DNA from 2 places in the Paenibacillus sp. J31R122 genome. Region 1 is predicted to be linked to the other one. Evidence: riboswitches for the same ligand, from Rfam matches in the RefSeq annotation. Region 1 holds a riboswitch; the other holds the start of a gene.
The links. A riboswitch is a leader RNA that binds a small molecule or an ion and turns the genes downstream of it on or off. The one in region 1 is predicted to bind ZMP and ZTP.

Region 1 (4,926 bases):
TAATAATGTTTTTTTACTATACATCCATGTTAATTTTTTATCAATATAATGTAAGCTGTAAATTTATGTATAAACAGGTTATATCCTCATTGCTTTAGTGCTTTTAAGCGTTTATTCGTTATAACAATTTGTTGCAGTAACGCTTCACAGCATTTATTTACAGTATTTTTATCGGAATTAATTTTTATATAATTCTGAATTGGCTAAAATTTTATTTTTTAGTTTGATTTTCATATTCAATATGCGAATTTGCAATTGAAAAAGCGACCAGTTATCATCATTTTTATATCATTTAATATTTTTATTTAATGTATAATATTGTAAAATAGATCACGTTATCGCTACTATATTGTTCAAATATAGTTGTGTTAATTATTGCTTATTAGTTTGATTGCATATTATTTTTCATGTTCTTAGCAGCGGCAAAACTGCTGGCTACCTTTAATTAAAGTGCATGAAAAGCTGTGAATTTATACGATAAGCGCAAAAAAGACCCATTTGGCACTTAGGCCAAATGGGTCTTATCAAAATGAATTTGATAATTCTTAGTAAGTCATAGTTGGGTAAAGCGGGTATTGAGCAGTCAGATCACGAACCATGCCGCGCGCCTTAGCAAGCACTTCTTGATCCTGCGGACTATTTAGAACAAGCGCAATCACTTCAGCAATGACCTTCATCGCATCCTCATTCATACCGCGAGCCGTTGCAGCCGGTGTACCAAGACGGATACCAGATGTTACGAACGGGCTTGTAGGATCGAATGGAATTGCGTTTTTATTAACAGTAATGCCCACTTCGTCAAGTACATGCTCAGCAGCTTTACCAGTAATGTTCAGGCTGCGAGTATCGATCAGCATCAAGTGATTATCCGTGCCGCCGGACACGATGTTAAAGCCTTTAGCTAGCAGCTCTTCGGAAAGAACCTTAGCATTTTTCACAACTTGAGTTGCATATTGCTTGAATTCAGGTTGAAGCGCTTCGCCTAAAGCAACTGCTTTTGCTGCGATAATATGCATCAACGGACCACCTTGTGAGCCTGGGAATACAGCTTTATCGATAGCTGCTGCCCATGGCTGACGGCAAAGAATCATCCCGCCGCGAGGACCGCGAAGCGTTTTGTGAGTTGTTGTTGTTACGAAATGCGCGTGTGGCACTGGGTTCGGGTGCAAGCCAGCAGCTACAAGACCAGCAATATGCGCCATATCAACCATGAACAACGCGCCTACATCAGTAGCAATTTGGCCAAGCTTCTCGAAATCGATTGTACGCGGGTAAGCACTAGCGCCTGCCACGATCAAACGCGGACGGTGCTTGAACGCAAGCTTCCGAACTTCTTCATAATCAATTGTAAAAGAATCCTCTTGCACGCCATAAGCAACAAAGTTGTATAGCAAGCCGGAAGCGTTAACTGGGCTACCATGAGTTAAGTGACCGCCATGAGCTAGATTCATACCAAGAACTGTGTCACCAGGCTGCAAAGCTGCAAGGTAAACAGCCATGTTCGCTTGCGCGCCTGAATGCGGTTGAACGTTCGCATGCTCAGCACCGAACAATTCCTTTGCACGGTTACGCGCGATATCCTCAACGACATCAACATGCTCACAGCCACCATAGAAACGTTTTCCCGGGTAGCCTTCTGCATATTTGTTTGTCAAAGCACTTCCCATAGCTTCCAATACCGCTTCGCTAACGATGTTCTCTGATGCGATTAGTTCAATATTGTCGCGTTGGCGTGTAAGCTCTAGCCCCATCGCCTTTAGCACTTCTGGATCTTGTTTACGTAGGTTTTCCATTATTAAATTCCTCCTCGTTGTGGGTGTGATTCTATTTGAATGTTCATTACATCAATTAGTTGTGATACATGTTACTGTCAATACACGGCGTATAAACTTAGTTCCTTATTCACAAGCGCCGATGGATTGCTCGGGTGTAATGCTGGACTCCAGCTCGTACACCGCGCGCGTACCGCCGATCAACTTCGGCCTCGTAACAGCCATCGTAACGTGGGCTTTGCCAATTTGACGAATTGACGGTCGAACCGGGACGGCAACTCGTTTTAGATGCATGCCTACAATTGTATCTCCAATATCGATACCCGCATGCGCTTGAACCGTTTCTGTTAAGCAGGGCTGCTCCATTTGTCGATAAGCGAAGGCAGCCATTGACCCGCCAGCCTTTGGAACAGGAACTGCGCCTACAATTTCGAGCCCATACCGTTCAGCGGCGGTCCGTTCCATAACGAGCGCGCGATTCAAGTGCTCACAGCATTGAAATACAGGAATAAATCCAATCTCAATTTGGACGGCTTTAACGCCGGCATAAATTTGCGACGCCGTCTCCACAGCACCCGCCGTTCCAATCCGATGGCCAAGCACCTCACTAGTACTTACACCAATTACAAGCAATTGACCCATTGTAAGCTCGCCAGCTTTAACTAACTCACGAACGATGGTCTCTACCTCGGAGGCGATGCTGTCCAAATGCAATTCGTCGTTGTTGCTCAAACTGTTTCAGCTCCTCCGCTTGGCTGCAATTATATTCACCTACGGTTGTATAGTAAGCTATTCTTCGATTTTCATCACTTTATTCACACGTCCAATATGACGCTCCCCGTTTGAGAACGGTGTTTCCAGCCAAATGCGAACAATTTCTTGTGCAACGCCAGGACCAATTACTCGCTCTCCCATAGCCAAGACGTTCGTGTCGTTATGCTCACGTGTCGCTTTGGCGGAGAACATATCATGAACAAGAGCACAACGGATGCCCTTAACCTTGTTCGCTGCAATAGACATACCAATTCCCGTACCGCAAATGAGAATTCCTCGTTCTGCTTGTCCCGTCTTTACTAGGTCGCATACCGGAAGCGCATAGTCAGGATAATCAACCGACTGTTCGCAATTGCATCCAACATCCACTAGCTCATGGCCAAGAGATTGAATAAACGGAACTAGCTCATCCTTTAACCGATATCCTGCGTGGTCAGCACCAATAGCAATTTTCAATGTAAAAGACCTCCTCATTTAGGCGTATCGACTGATGCCCACCACTGAAGATGAACACCTCACAACGTTATTATACCTATTTTCTCAGAAAAAGACGAAAAAAGAGCAGAACATGCTTATCAGCATGCTGCTCTTTGCCCAGGCGACCGGCCGTATATTCTGATGCTCCATCGTGGTTACCCACTTCCGTCGCCAGTTACATCAGAAACCGTATTTGTCTTTTTATAATAGCTGAATCATACGAAAAAATCAATCGGTATTCGCAAAGGAGGTGCAATCACTTATTGCCCTGTCTGCCTAGTCTTCAGCTTGTCCAGCAGGCGCACAAGTGCATCCTCGATTTCATCCGCACTGTTATTGTAAATATATTGCGATCCTCCGAAAGGATCCGCTATATCAAAGCTAGGTATTCGTCTTTCCAGCTCCAGCAGACGATTCCTCTCCGCCGCCGTCAGCTGCTGTCCAAGCGCTTGCTTCATATGCAGCTCCGTGTAAAGCTGTTCCAGCTCGGCAATATCCGCGAGCACCTGCTCATCTTGATGGGTGAACTCCATAAGGGTATACGTCTTGTCCACCGCTTCCGGAAACCGTTGCAGCAGACCGCGCTTGTGACCCGACGTCATCGTCAGCACAATATCAGCCCATGTAACCGACTCGCTTGTCAATGCTCTCGAGGATGCTTTGTGATCAATATTGCGCAGACGCAATGCTTCAAGCGCTCCGGCAGAGACAGGCAGGCCATCTACAGTAGAAACGCCCGCCGAGCGAATGGCAATCGTAATTCCTTTCTCAGCAGCCATTCGGCGCAGCATTGCCTCCGCCATCGGCGAACGACATGTATTACCTGTACAAACGAACAATATACGTTTCACACTGTCATCTCCTTTTACCGTCATTCAGCGTAACCTGTAACTATTATCAAAAAATAAATAAGATGCCAAATATGAACAAGATCGCCCCTCCGCATGCCTCACCGTATTCTCCAAAATTACCGCTCACCCTACGTCCCAGCATTAAGCCCATTACCGACATTAAACCTCCAAAAAGACCAAAAAGCAATATCGTTAGCCAAATGCTGGCCGCGAACATACCTAGCGTAATTCCGACAGAGAAAGAATCAATACTCACACTGAGAGCAAGCACTAGAATCCCCAGTGAAGAACGGTGATCGAAGGATTGAACCATATCTCCCCGCAATGAGCTATAAATCATATGGCCTCCAAGCAATAAAAGCAGAACTCCCGCCACCGTCGTTGCCACATCACCGAGCAAGCCACTAACATAATGTCCGGCTATCATTCCAGCCAACGGCATAATAACATGGAACAAGGCGATGACGACGCCAAGCTTTAAAATATCCAGCCGACGAATGCCCTTTAGACCAATTCCCAGTCCCAACGAAAAAGCATCCAATCCAAGCGCAATCGCAATGATGAGCAGCGTCAATAACTGTCCGACTTGTAAATGAGCATCAATCAAAGCCTATCTCCTCCATGTCCGCAGGTATTCTATACCAAACATATGCGGACATGAGGACAAACATACTATAAGCTGATACAAGCTCTGTTGAGTACCTATAAAGACGAACTCTTATACGTGAATAATTCGATTACCGGCCGCTTTCTCCATTCGATTCATCAGAGCGGCGCCAATACCCTGCTCGCCGCAGCTCTCCGCCCAAATACGCTGCGCCCCCGCAGCGTCAAATTCACGCAATGCCGCGTACAAACGATGAGCGGCCTCTCCTAGCTGCGCTTCACTGCCGCATGCGACGACGATATCAGCAGAATAAGCGGCGATTCGTTCTTCGAAAGCAAGTACCCCAGTCAATTCACCGCGCAGCTGCGCAGCCTCAACCTGTGCGCTAATATACGCTATGACATCATCAGGCTTACCCTTCACAAGCTGAAGCTCGCCTTGAGGC
Region 2 (4,926 bases), on a different contig from region 1:
CTGTCCTAGCAGCTCCAGATGTGTGCCGACCGCCGTTATTTGACCATTCTCAAGCACAATAATACGATCAGCTTGCTCTACGGATGCGATTCGCTGCCCAATAATCAGGCATGTGCTGTTTTTCATAATGGTTTGCAGCGATTTTCGAATGAGCATATCTGTATTCAAATCGACTGCGCTTGTGCAATCGTCTAAAATAACGATCTTCGGCTTCAGCAGCAGCGTCCGCGCAATAGATATCCGCTGCTTCTGACCGCCTGACAAATTGACTCCTCGCTGCCCAAGTACAGTATCATAACCTTTTTCCAGCTTCATAATGAAGTCATGCGCCTCAGCAGCCTTTGCTGCCTCCTCTACTTCCGCTTGACTAGCTTCCGGCTTGCCATAGCTAATATTGTCTCGAATCGTTCCGCTGAAGAGCAGTGCTTGCTGAAGCACCATCCCAACCTGGCTATGAAGCTCCATAGGATCAATATCCTTAATAGGATGTGAATCAATACGAATTACACCCGCAGTTGCCTCATAAAAGCGCGGGATTAGGCTGACCAATGTCGATTTTCCTGCTCCATTCACACCAACAATTCCAATCGTCTCACCTGGCTCGGCTGTGAAATGAATGTCCCGCAGCAAAGCTTTCTCCATATCTCCATCATAGCTAAAGCTCACATGCTGAAATTCCAGCCGTCCTTCACGCACTTTAGTAGCACTGGTCCCCATCAGCGGCGCCTCTGATTTATCAGCTGTCACAGCAAGCACTTCATTAATACGATTCGCCGATGCCTTAGCACGGGATATAGTCATCAATTGATTGCCTAGACCAAGTGTAGAAAATAGAAGCTGTGTAATATAAGTAAGAAAAGCAGCAAGGTTGCCGACAGACAATGATCCCTCTGCAGAAAGCATCCCCCCGTACCATAGCGCGGCAACAATGCTGAAATTAAGAATAATAGACATAATTGGCGTATTTAATGCCACTATTTTGGCAGCCTTAACGCTGGCCTGAAGTAAATTCGTATTCGTGTGGTTGAACCGTTCTTCCTCATAATCAGATCGTACGAAAGCTTTCACCACTCTAATACCCGATAAATTTTCCTGCATAACGGTATTCACCTGATCCAGTCTCAGCTGCATACTCGAGAAGAGCGGTATCGTGATACGCGTAGTAATGACAAGAAAAGCAATTAGCAGCGGAATCATCGCCAATAAAATAAGTGATAGACGCGGACTGATCGTAAATGCCATAACTAAGCTGCCAATAATGATAAACGTATCACGAGCAAAAGTTCGCAGCAGCATCAGCACTAAGCCTTGAATCTGCGTGATATCTCCAGTCAACCGAGTAACAATTGAACCTGATCCAAAACGATCTAACGTACGAAGTGATAGGGACTGAATCTTTTGAAACAGCTCCTGTCTTAGATCCGCCCCAAAGCTTTGCGCAGCAATCGTCGCGAAAATGGTGCAGCCAACACCTGCAAATAACCCTAATATAGCCGCCACCAGCATTTTGGGCGCAGTTTGAAAGATAGACTCTAAATCCCCAGCAATAATACCATCATTCACAATACTCGCCATGAACCTGGGCTGGAGCATATCCAGACATACCTCAAGCAGCATAAACAGTGGTCCCAGCATAGCTGCAAACCAATACTTCTTCAAAAATCTAGTAAGCTTTAACAAATAATCACCTCTCTATTACCTAGTAATTTATGAAATCTGTACCCAGAAGCATAAACGGCTTGCGCGGCTCTTGGCAGCGCAAGCTCATTTCGTGGTTAAATATAAGCAAAGTATAAAGCGAAGCTTATCTCTCTTATATTTTAAAACAAGCAGAGGGCAGCCCTTCAGGCTCCCCCTTGTTAGAGAAATTATAGCATGTTCATTGTTATTTTGCGCTAATACTGCTACCATATAATTACCAAATAAAAAACTGCGCGTCACTGGCGGAACATGGGTAACCATGAGGGAGCGCGCAGATATTCAGCCGTACGCCTGGGCAAAGGTAAGGGGACATTCCTCTTGCCTTTTTATGTTTTCCAATAACATTCGAGGGAGCTGGGTTAGAAGATGACAGAAAAACTTATTTTAGACGGTGCGCGTGTTGCTGCTTCTATCAAAGAGGAGCTTAAAACGAGAGTTGCGACTCTCGCCGAAAAAGGGACGATCCCATGTTTGGCTACCATTCTAGTAGGCAATGATCCGGCTTCCGAAACCTATGTTCGTATGAAGGGAAATGCTTGTAAGCGTCTTGGCATTGAATCCAAGCGAATTGTATTGGATAAACATATCTCAACGGAAGACTTGATAGCCGTTATTCGCCAGCTTAACGATGATCCACTCGTGCACGGTATCCTATTACAGCATCCGGTTCCACATCAAATCAATGAACGGGCAGCATTTGACGCGATTAGTATCGATAAGGATGTCGATGGCGTCACTACTTTAGGCTTCGCCCAAAATGCGTTTGGATTCGCAAGCTATCCATCCTGTACGCCAGCGGCAATCGTGACTATACTCAATTACTATCAAGTTCCGACTGAAGGGAAACACGCCGTCGTCATTGGCCGCAGCCCGATACTCGGAAAACCAGTCTCTCTCATGTTATTGAATAGAAATGCAACCGTAACGACCTGCCATTCCAAAACAGAAAATTTGGCGGATATCGTTCGTCTCGGTGATATCGTCGTTGCCGCTGTCGGCAAACCGAAATTAATTCAAGGCGATTGGATCAAGCCTGGAGCTGTCGTGCTTGATGCTGGGTATAATGAAGGGAATGTAGGTGATGTCGATTATGAGGCATGCCTCAAGCAGGCTAGCGCCATTACACCAGTACCTGCGGGTGTTGGCCCTGTAACTATCGCTATGCTGCTCAAGCACACGGTTGATGCTGCTGAGAAATCAATGCTCGTATAAGAGATATAAAGAAAAGTCGTTCAGGTCAAATTCCTTGAACGACTTTTCTTAAATTTAAGGAGATTATAGGCTCATCAGCCGGATTCAGGGGCACTTGTACTAGGCGCTTCTGCCCCTCATTTCGCGATTATCGGCTCATTCGCCGAAGAAGCCTTTTCCCCTTTTTGCAGCTGATACATTTTGTAGTACCTGCCTTCGAGCGCCATCAGCGTTTCGTGATTGCCTCGTTCGACGATCTCGCCGCGATGCAGGACAAGAATTTGATCGGCATTGCGTATTGTAGACAATCGATGCGCGATAATTAAGGTCGTACGGCCTTCACTGACAACTTGCAGCGCCTTCTGAATTAAGCCTTCCGTTTCACTATCGATGCTGGCTGTCGCTTCATCCAGAATAAGAATGGACGGATCGAAAGCAAGCGCTCTAGCGAAGGAAATAAGTTGTCTTTGTCCAGAGGATAACGTGCTTCCTCGTTCTACGACCGGCTCCTCATAGCCGCCGGGCAGCTGTTCTATGAATTCTGCTGCGCCAACATCTCGAAGCACGCTCTTCACACGCTCAAGCGATATGTCCTTATTGTACAAGCTCACATTGAAGCTGATATCTCCAGCAAATAGATAAGGATCTTGAAGAACAATACCCATATGCTTGCGAAGCGCTTGCTTAGAATAGGTCGTAATATCCCGGTCATCAATTGTAATTTTGCCTTCACCCGGTTCATAAAAGCCAAGGAGCAGATTCATAATCGAGCTTTTACCAGAGCCTGTATGTCCGACTAACGCGACCGTCTCCCCTTTACGAGCCTCGAACGAAATACCTTTCAGCACATTTTCGCCTTTTTTATACGCAAAATTAACTTTATCGAACTTCACGGACCCATCCGGACGCTTCACTTGATCGACCTTCTCAACCTCCGCACCGTCTATATCCAATATCGCAAACACCTTCTCAGCGGAAACAAACGCTCTCTGCGCATTCGTCAATTGATCAAAAATGCCGATTATCGGATGAAAGATACGCCCTAAATACTCAATAAACGCATAAAATACACCTAATTGAATGACACCTTGCAAGGATTGGCCGCCAAAATACCAAATGACCAATGCCGTAACCAAGCTTCCTATAGTTCCAACTATATTACGAGATGACAGAGAAAACACTCTAAACTGTTTGATTTGATTGATATAACGATCTTCATTCAATACTTCAAACTCTTTCAACGTCAATTTTTCTCGGCGAAACGCTTGAATGATTGGCATGACGACTATGGACTCATTGATCATCGCGTTCATATCACTTAGTCTAGCGCGCATGATCGTAATATACTTCTTCGAATACTTCAGATGGATGACCATGATCAGCGCAAATAAAGGCGGCAGCAATAAGCAGAAAAGCGCCAGCCGCATATCCAAAATAAACAACGCGATGAAAATACCAAGCAGCTGTACAAAGCTTACAACGAAGGTCGCCATAAAGCTCATAAATAAATCTCGCACAGCTTCCGTATCATTGGCAATTCTCGATACAATTTGACCGATTGGCGTATTATCGAAATAACGCAGCGGAATGCGTTGTATATGCTTCATGAGGTCCATACGCATGTTTTTAATAATTTGCAGAGCAGTTGATTGCAGCATATAGGATTGCGTAAAATTACAGATGCTCGCTACAACTAGCAGCCCCATATATAAACCAAGCAATAATAAAACCGCATTGAGATCACCTGTATTTTTATATAAATGCGAATCGATTATGGTCTTGATAATAAAAGGACCAGCCAGCTCCGCGCCTACCGCGGAACATAGAATAAGCAGCGCGCCGATTATTCTGAATTTATATACGAGAGCGTATGAGATTAATCTTCTCGCCGTTGATTGCTTAGGCATTCTTCTACCTCCTCACTCTTCTAGACTGGCTTCCATTTGCTGACGTTCCCACTGCTCCTTATACCAGCCACCGAACAGCATAAGCTCGTTGTGGGTCCCTTCTTCTATGATCCGTCCATTATTTAAT

Region 2: it holds a riboswitch for ZMP and ZTP, as region 1 does, so the genes downstream of both, AC0YN7_RS19920 (bifunctional 5,10-methylenetetrahydrofolate dehydrogenase/5,10-methenyltetrahydrofolate cyclohydrolase) here and rpiB (ribose 5-phosphate isomerase B) in region 1, are expected to answer to the same signal.

Annotation. Positions count from the first base shown of each region.
Region 1 covers NZ_JBWDNM010000016.1:157,534-162,459, forward strand. Annotated here, with positions in the region: gene AC0YN7_RS24005 (serine hydroxymethyltransferase) at 546-1,793, opposite strand; gene AC0YN7_RS24010 (TIGR01440 family protein) at 1,899-2,504, opposite strand; gene rpiB (ribose 5-phosphate isomerase B) at 2,562-3,002, opposite strand; ZMP/ZTP riboswitch at 3,132-3,212, opposite strand; gene AC0YN7_RS24020 (low molecular weight protein arginine phosphatase) at 3,284-3,874, opposite strand; gene AC0YN7_RS24025 (manganese efflux pump MntP) at 3,921-4,481, opposite strand; gene AC0YN7_RS24030 (L-threonylcarbamoyladenylate synthase) at 4,593-4,926, opposite strand, start outside.
Region 2 covers NZ_JBWDNM010000012.1:139,899-144,824, reverse strand. Annotated here, with positions in the region: gene AC0YN7_RS19925 (ABC transporter ATP-binding protein) at 1-1,680, opposite strand, end outside; ZMP/ZTP riboswitch at 1,927-2,005, shown strand; gene AC0YN7_RS19920 (bifunctional 5,10-methylenetetrahydrofolate dehydrogenase/5,10-methenyltetrahydrofolate cyclohydrolase) at 2,068-2,913, shown strand; gene AC0YN7_RS19915 (ABC transporter ATP-binding protein) at 3,030-4,799, opposite strand; gene AC0YN7_RS19910 (ABC transporter ATP-binding protein) at 4,812-4,926, opposite strand, start outside.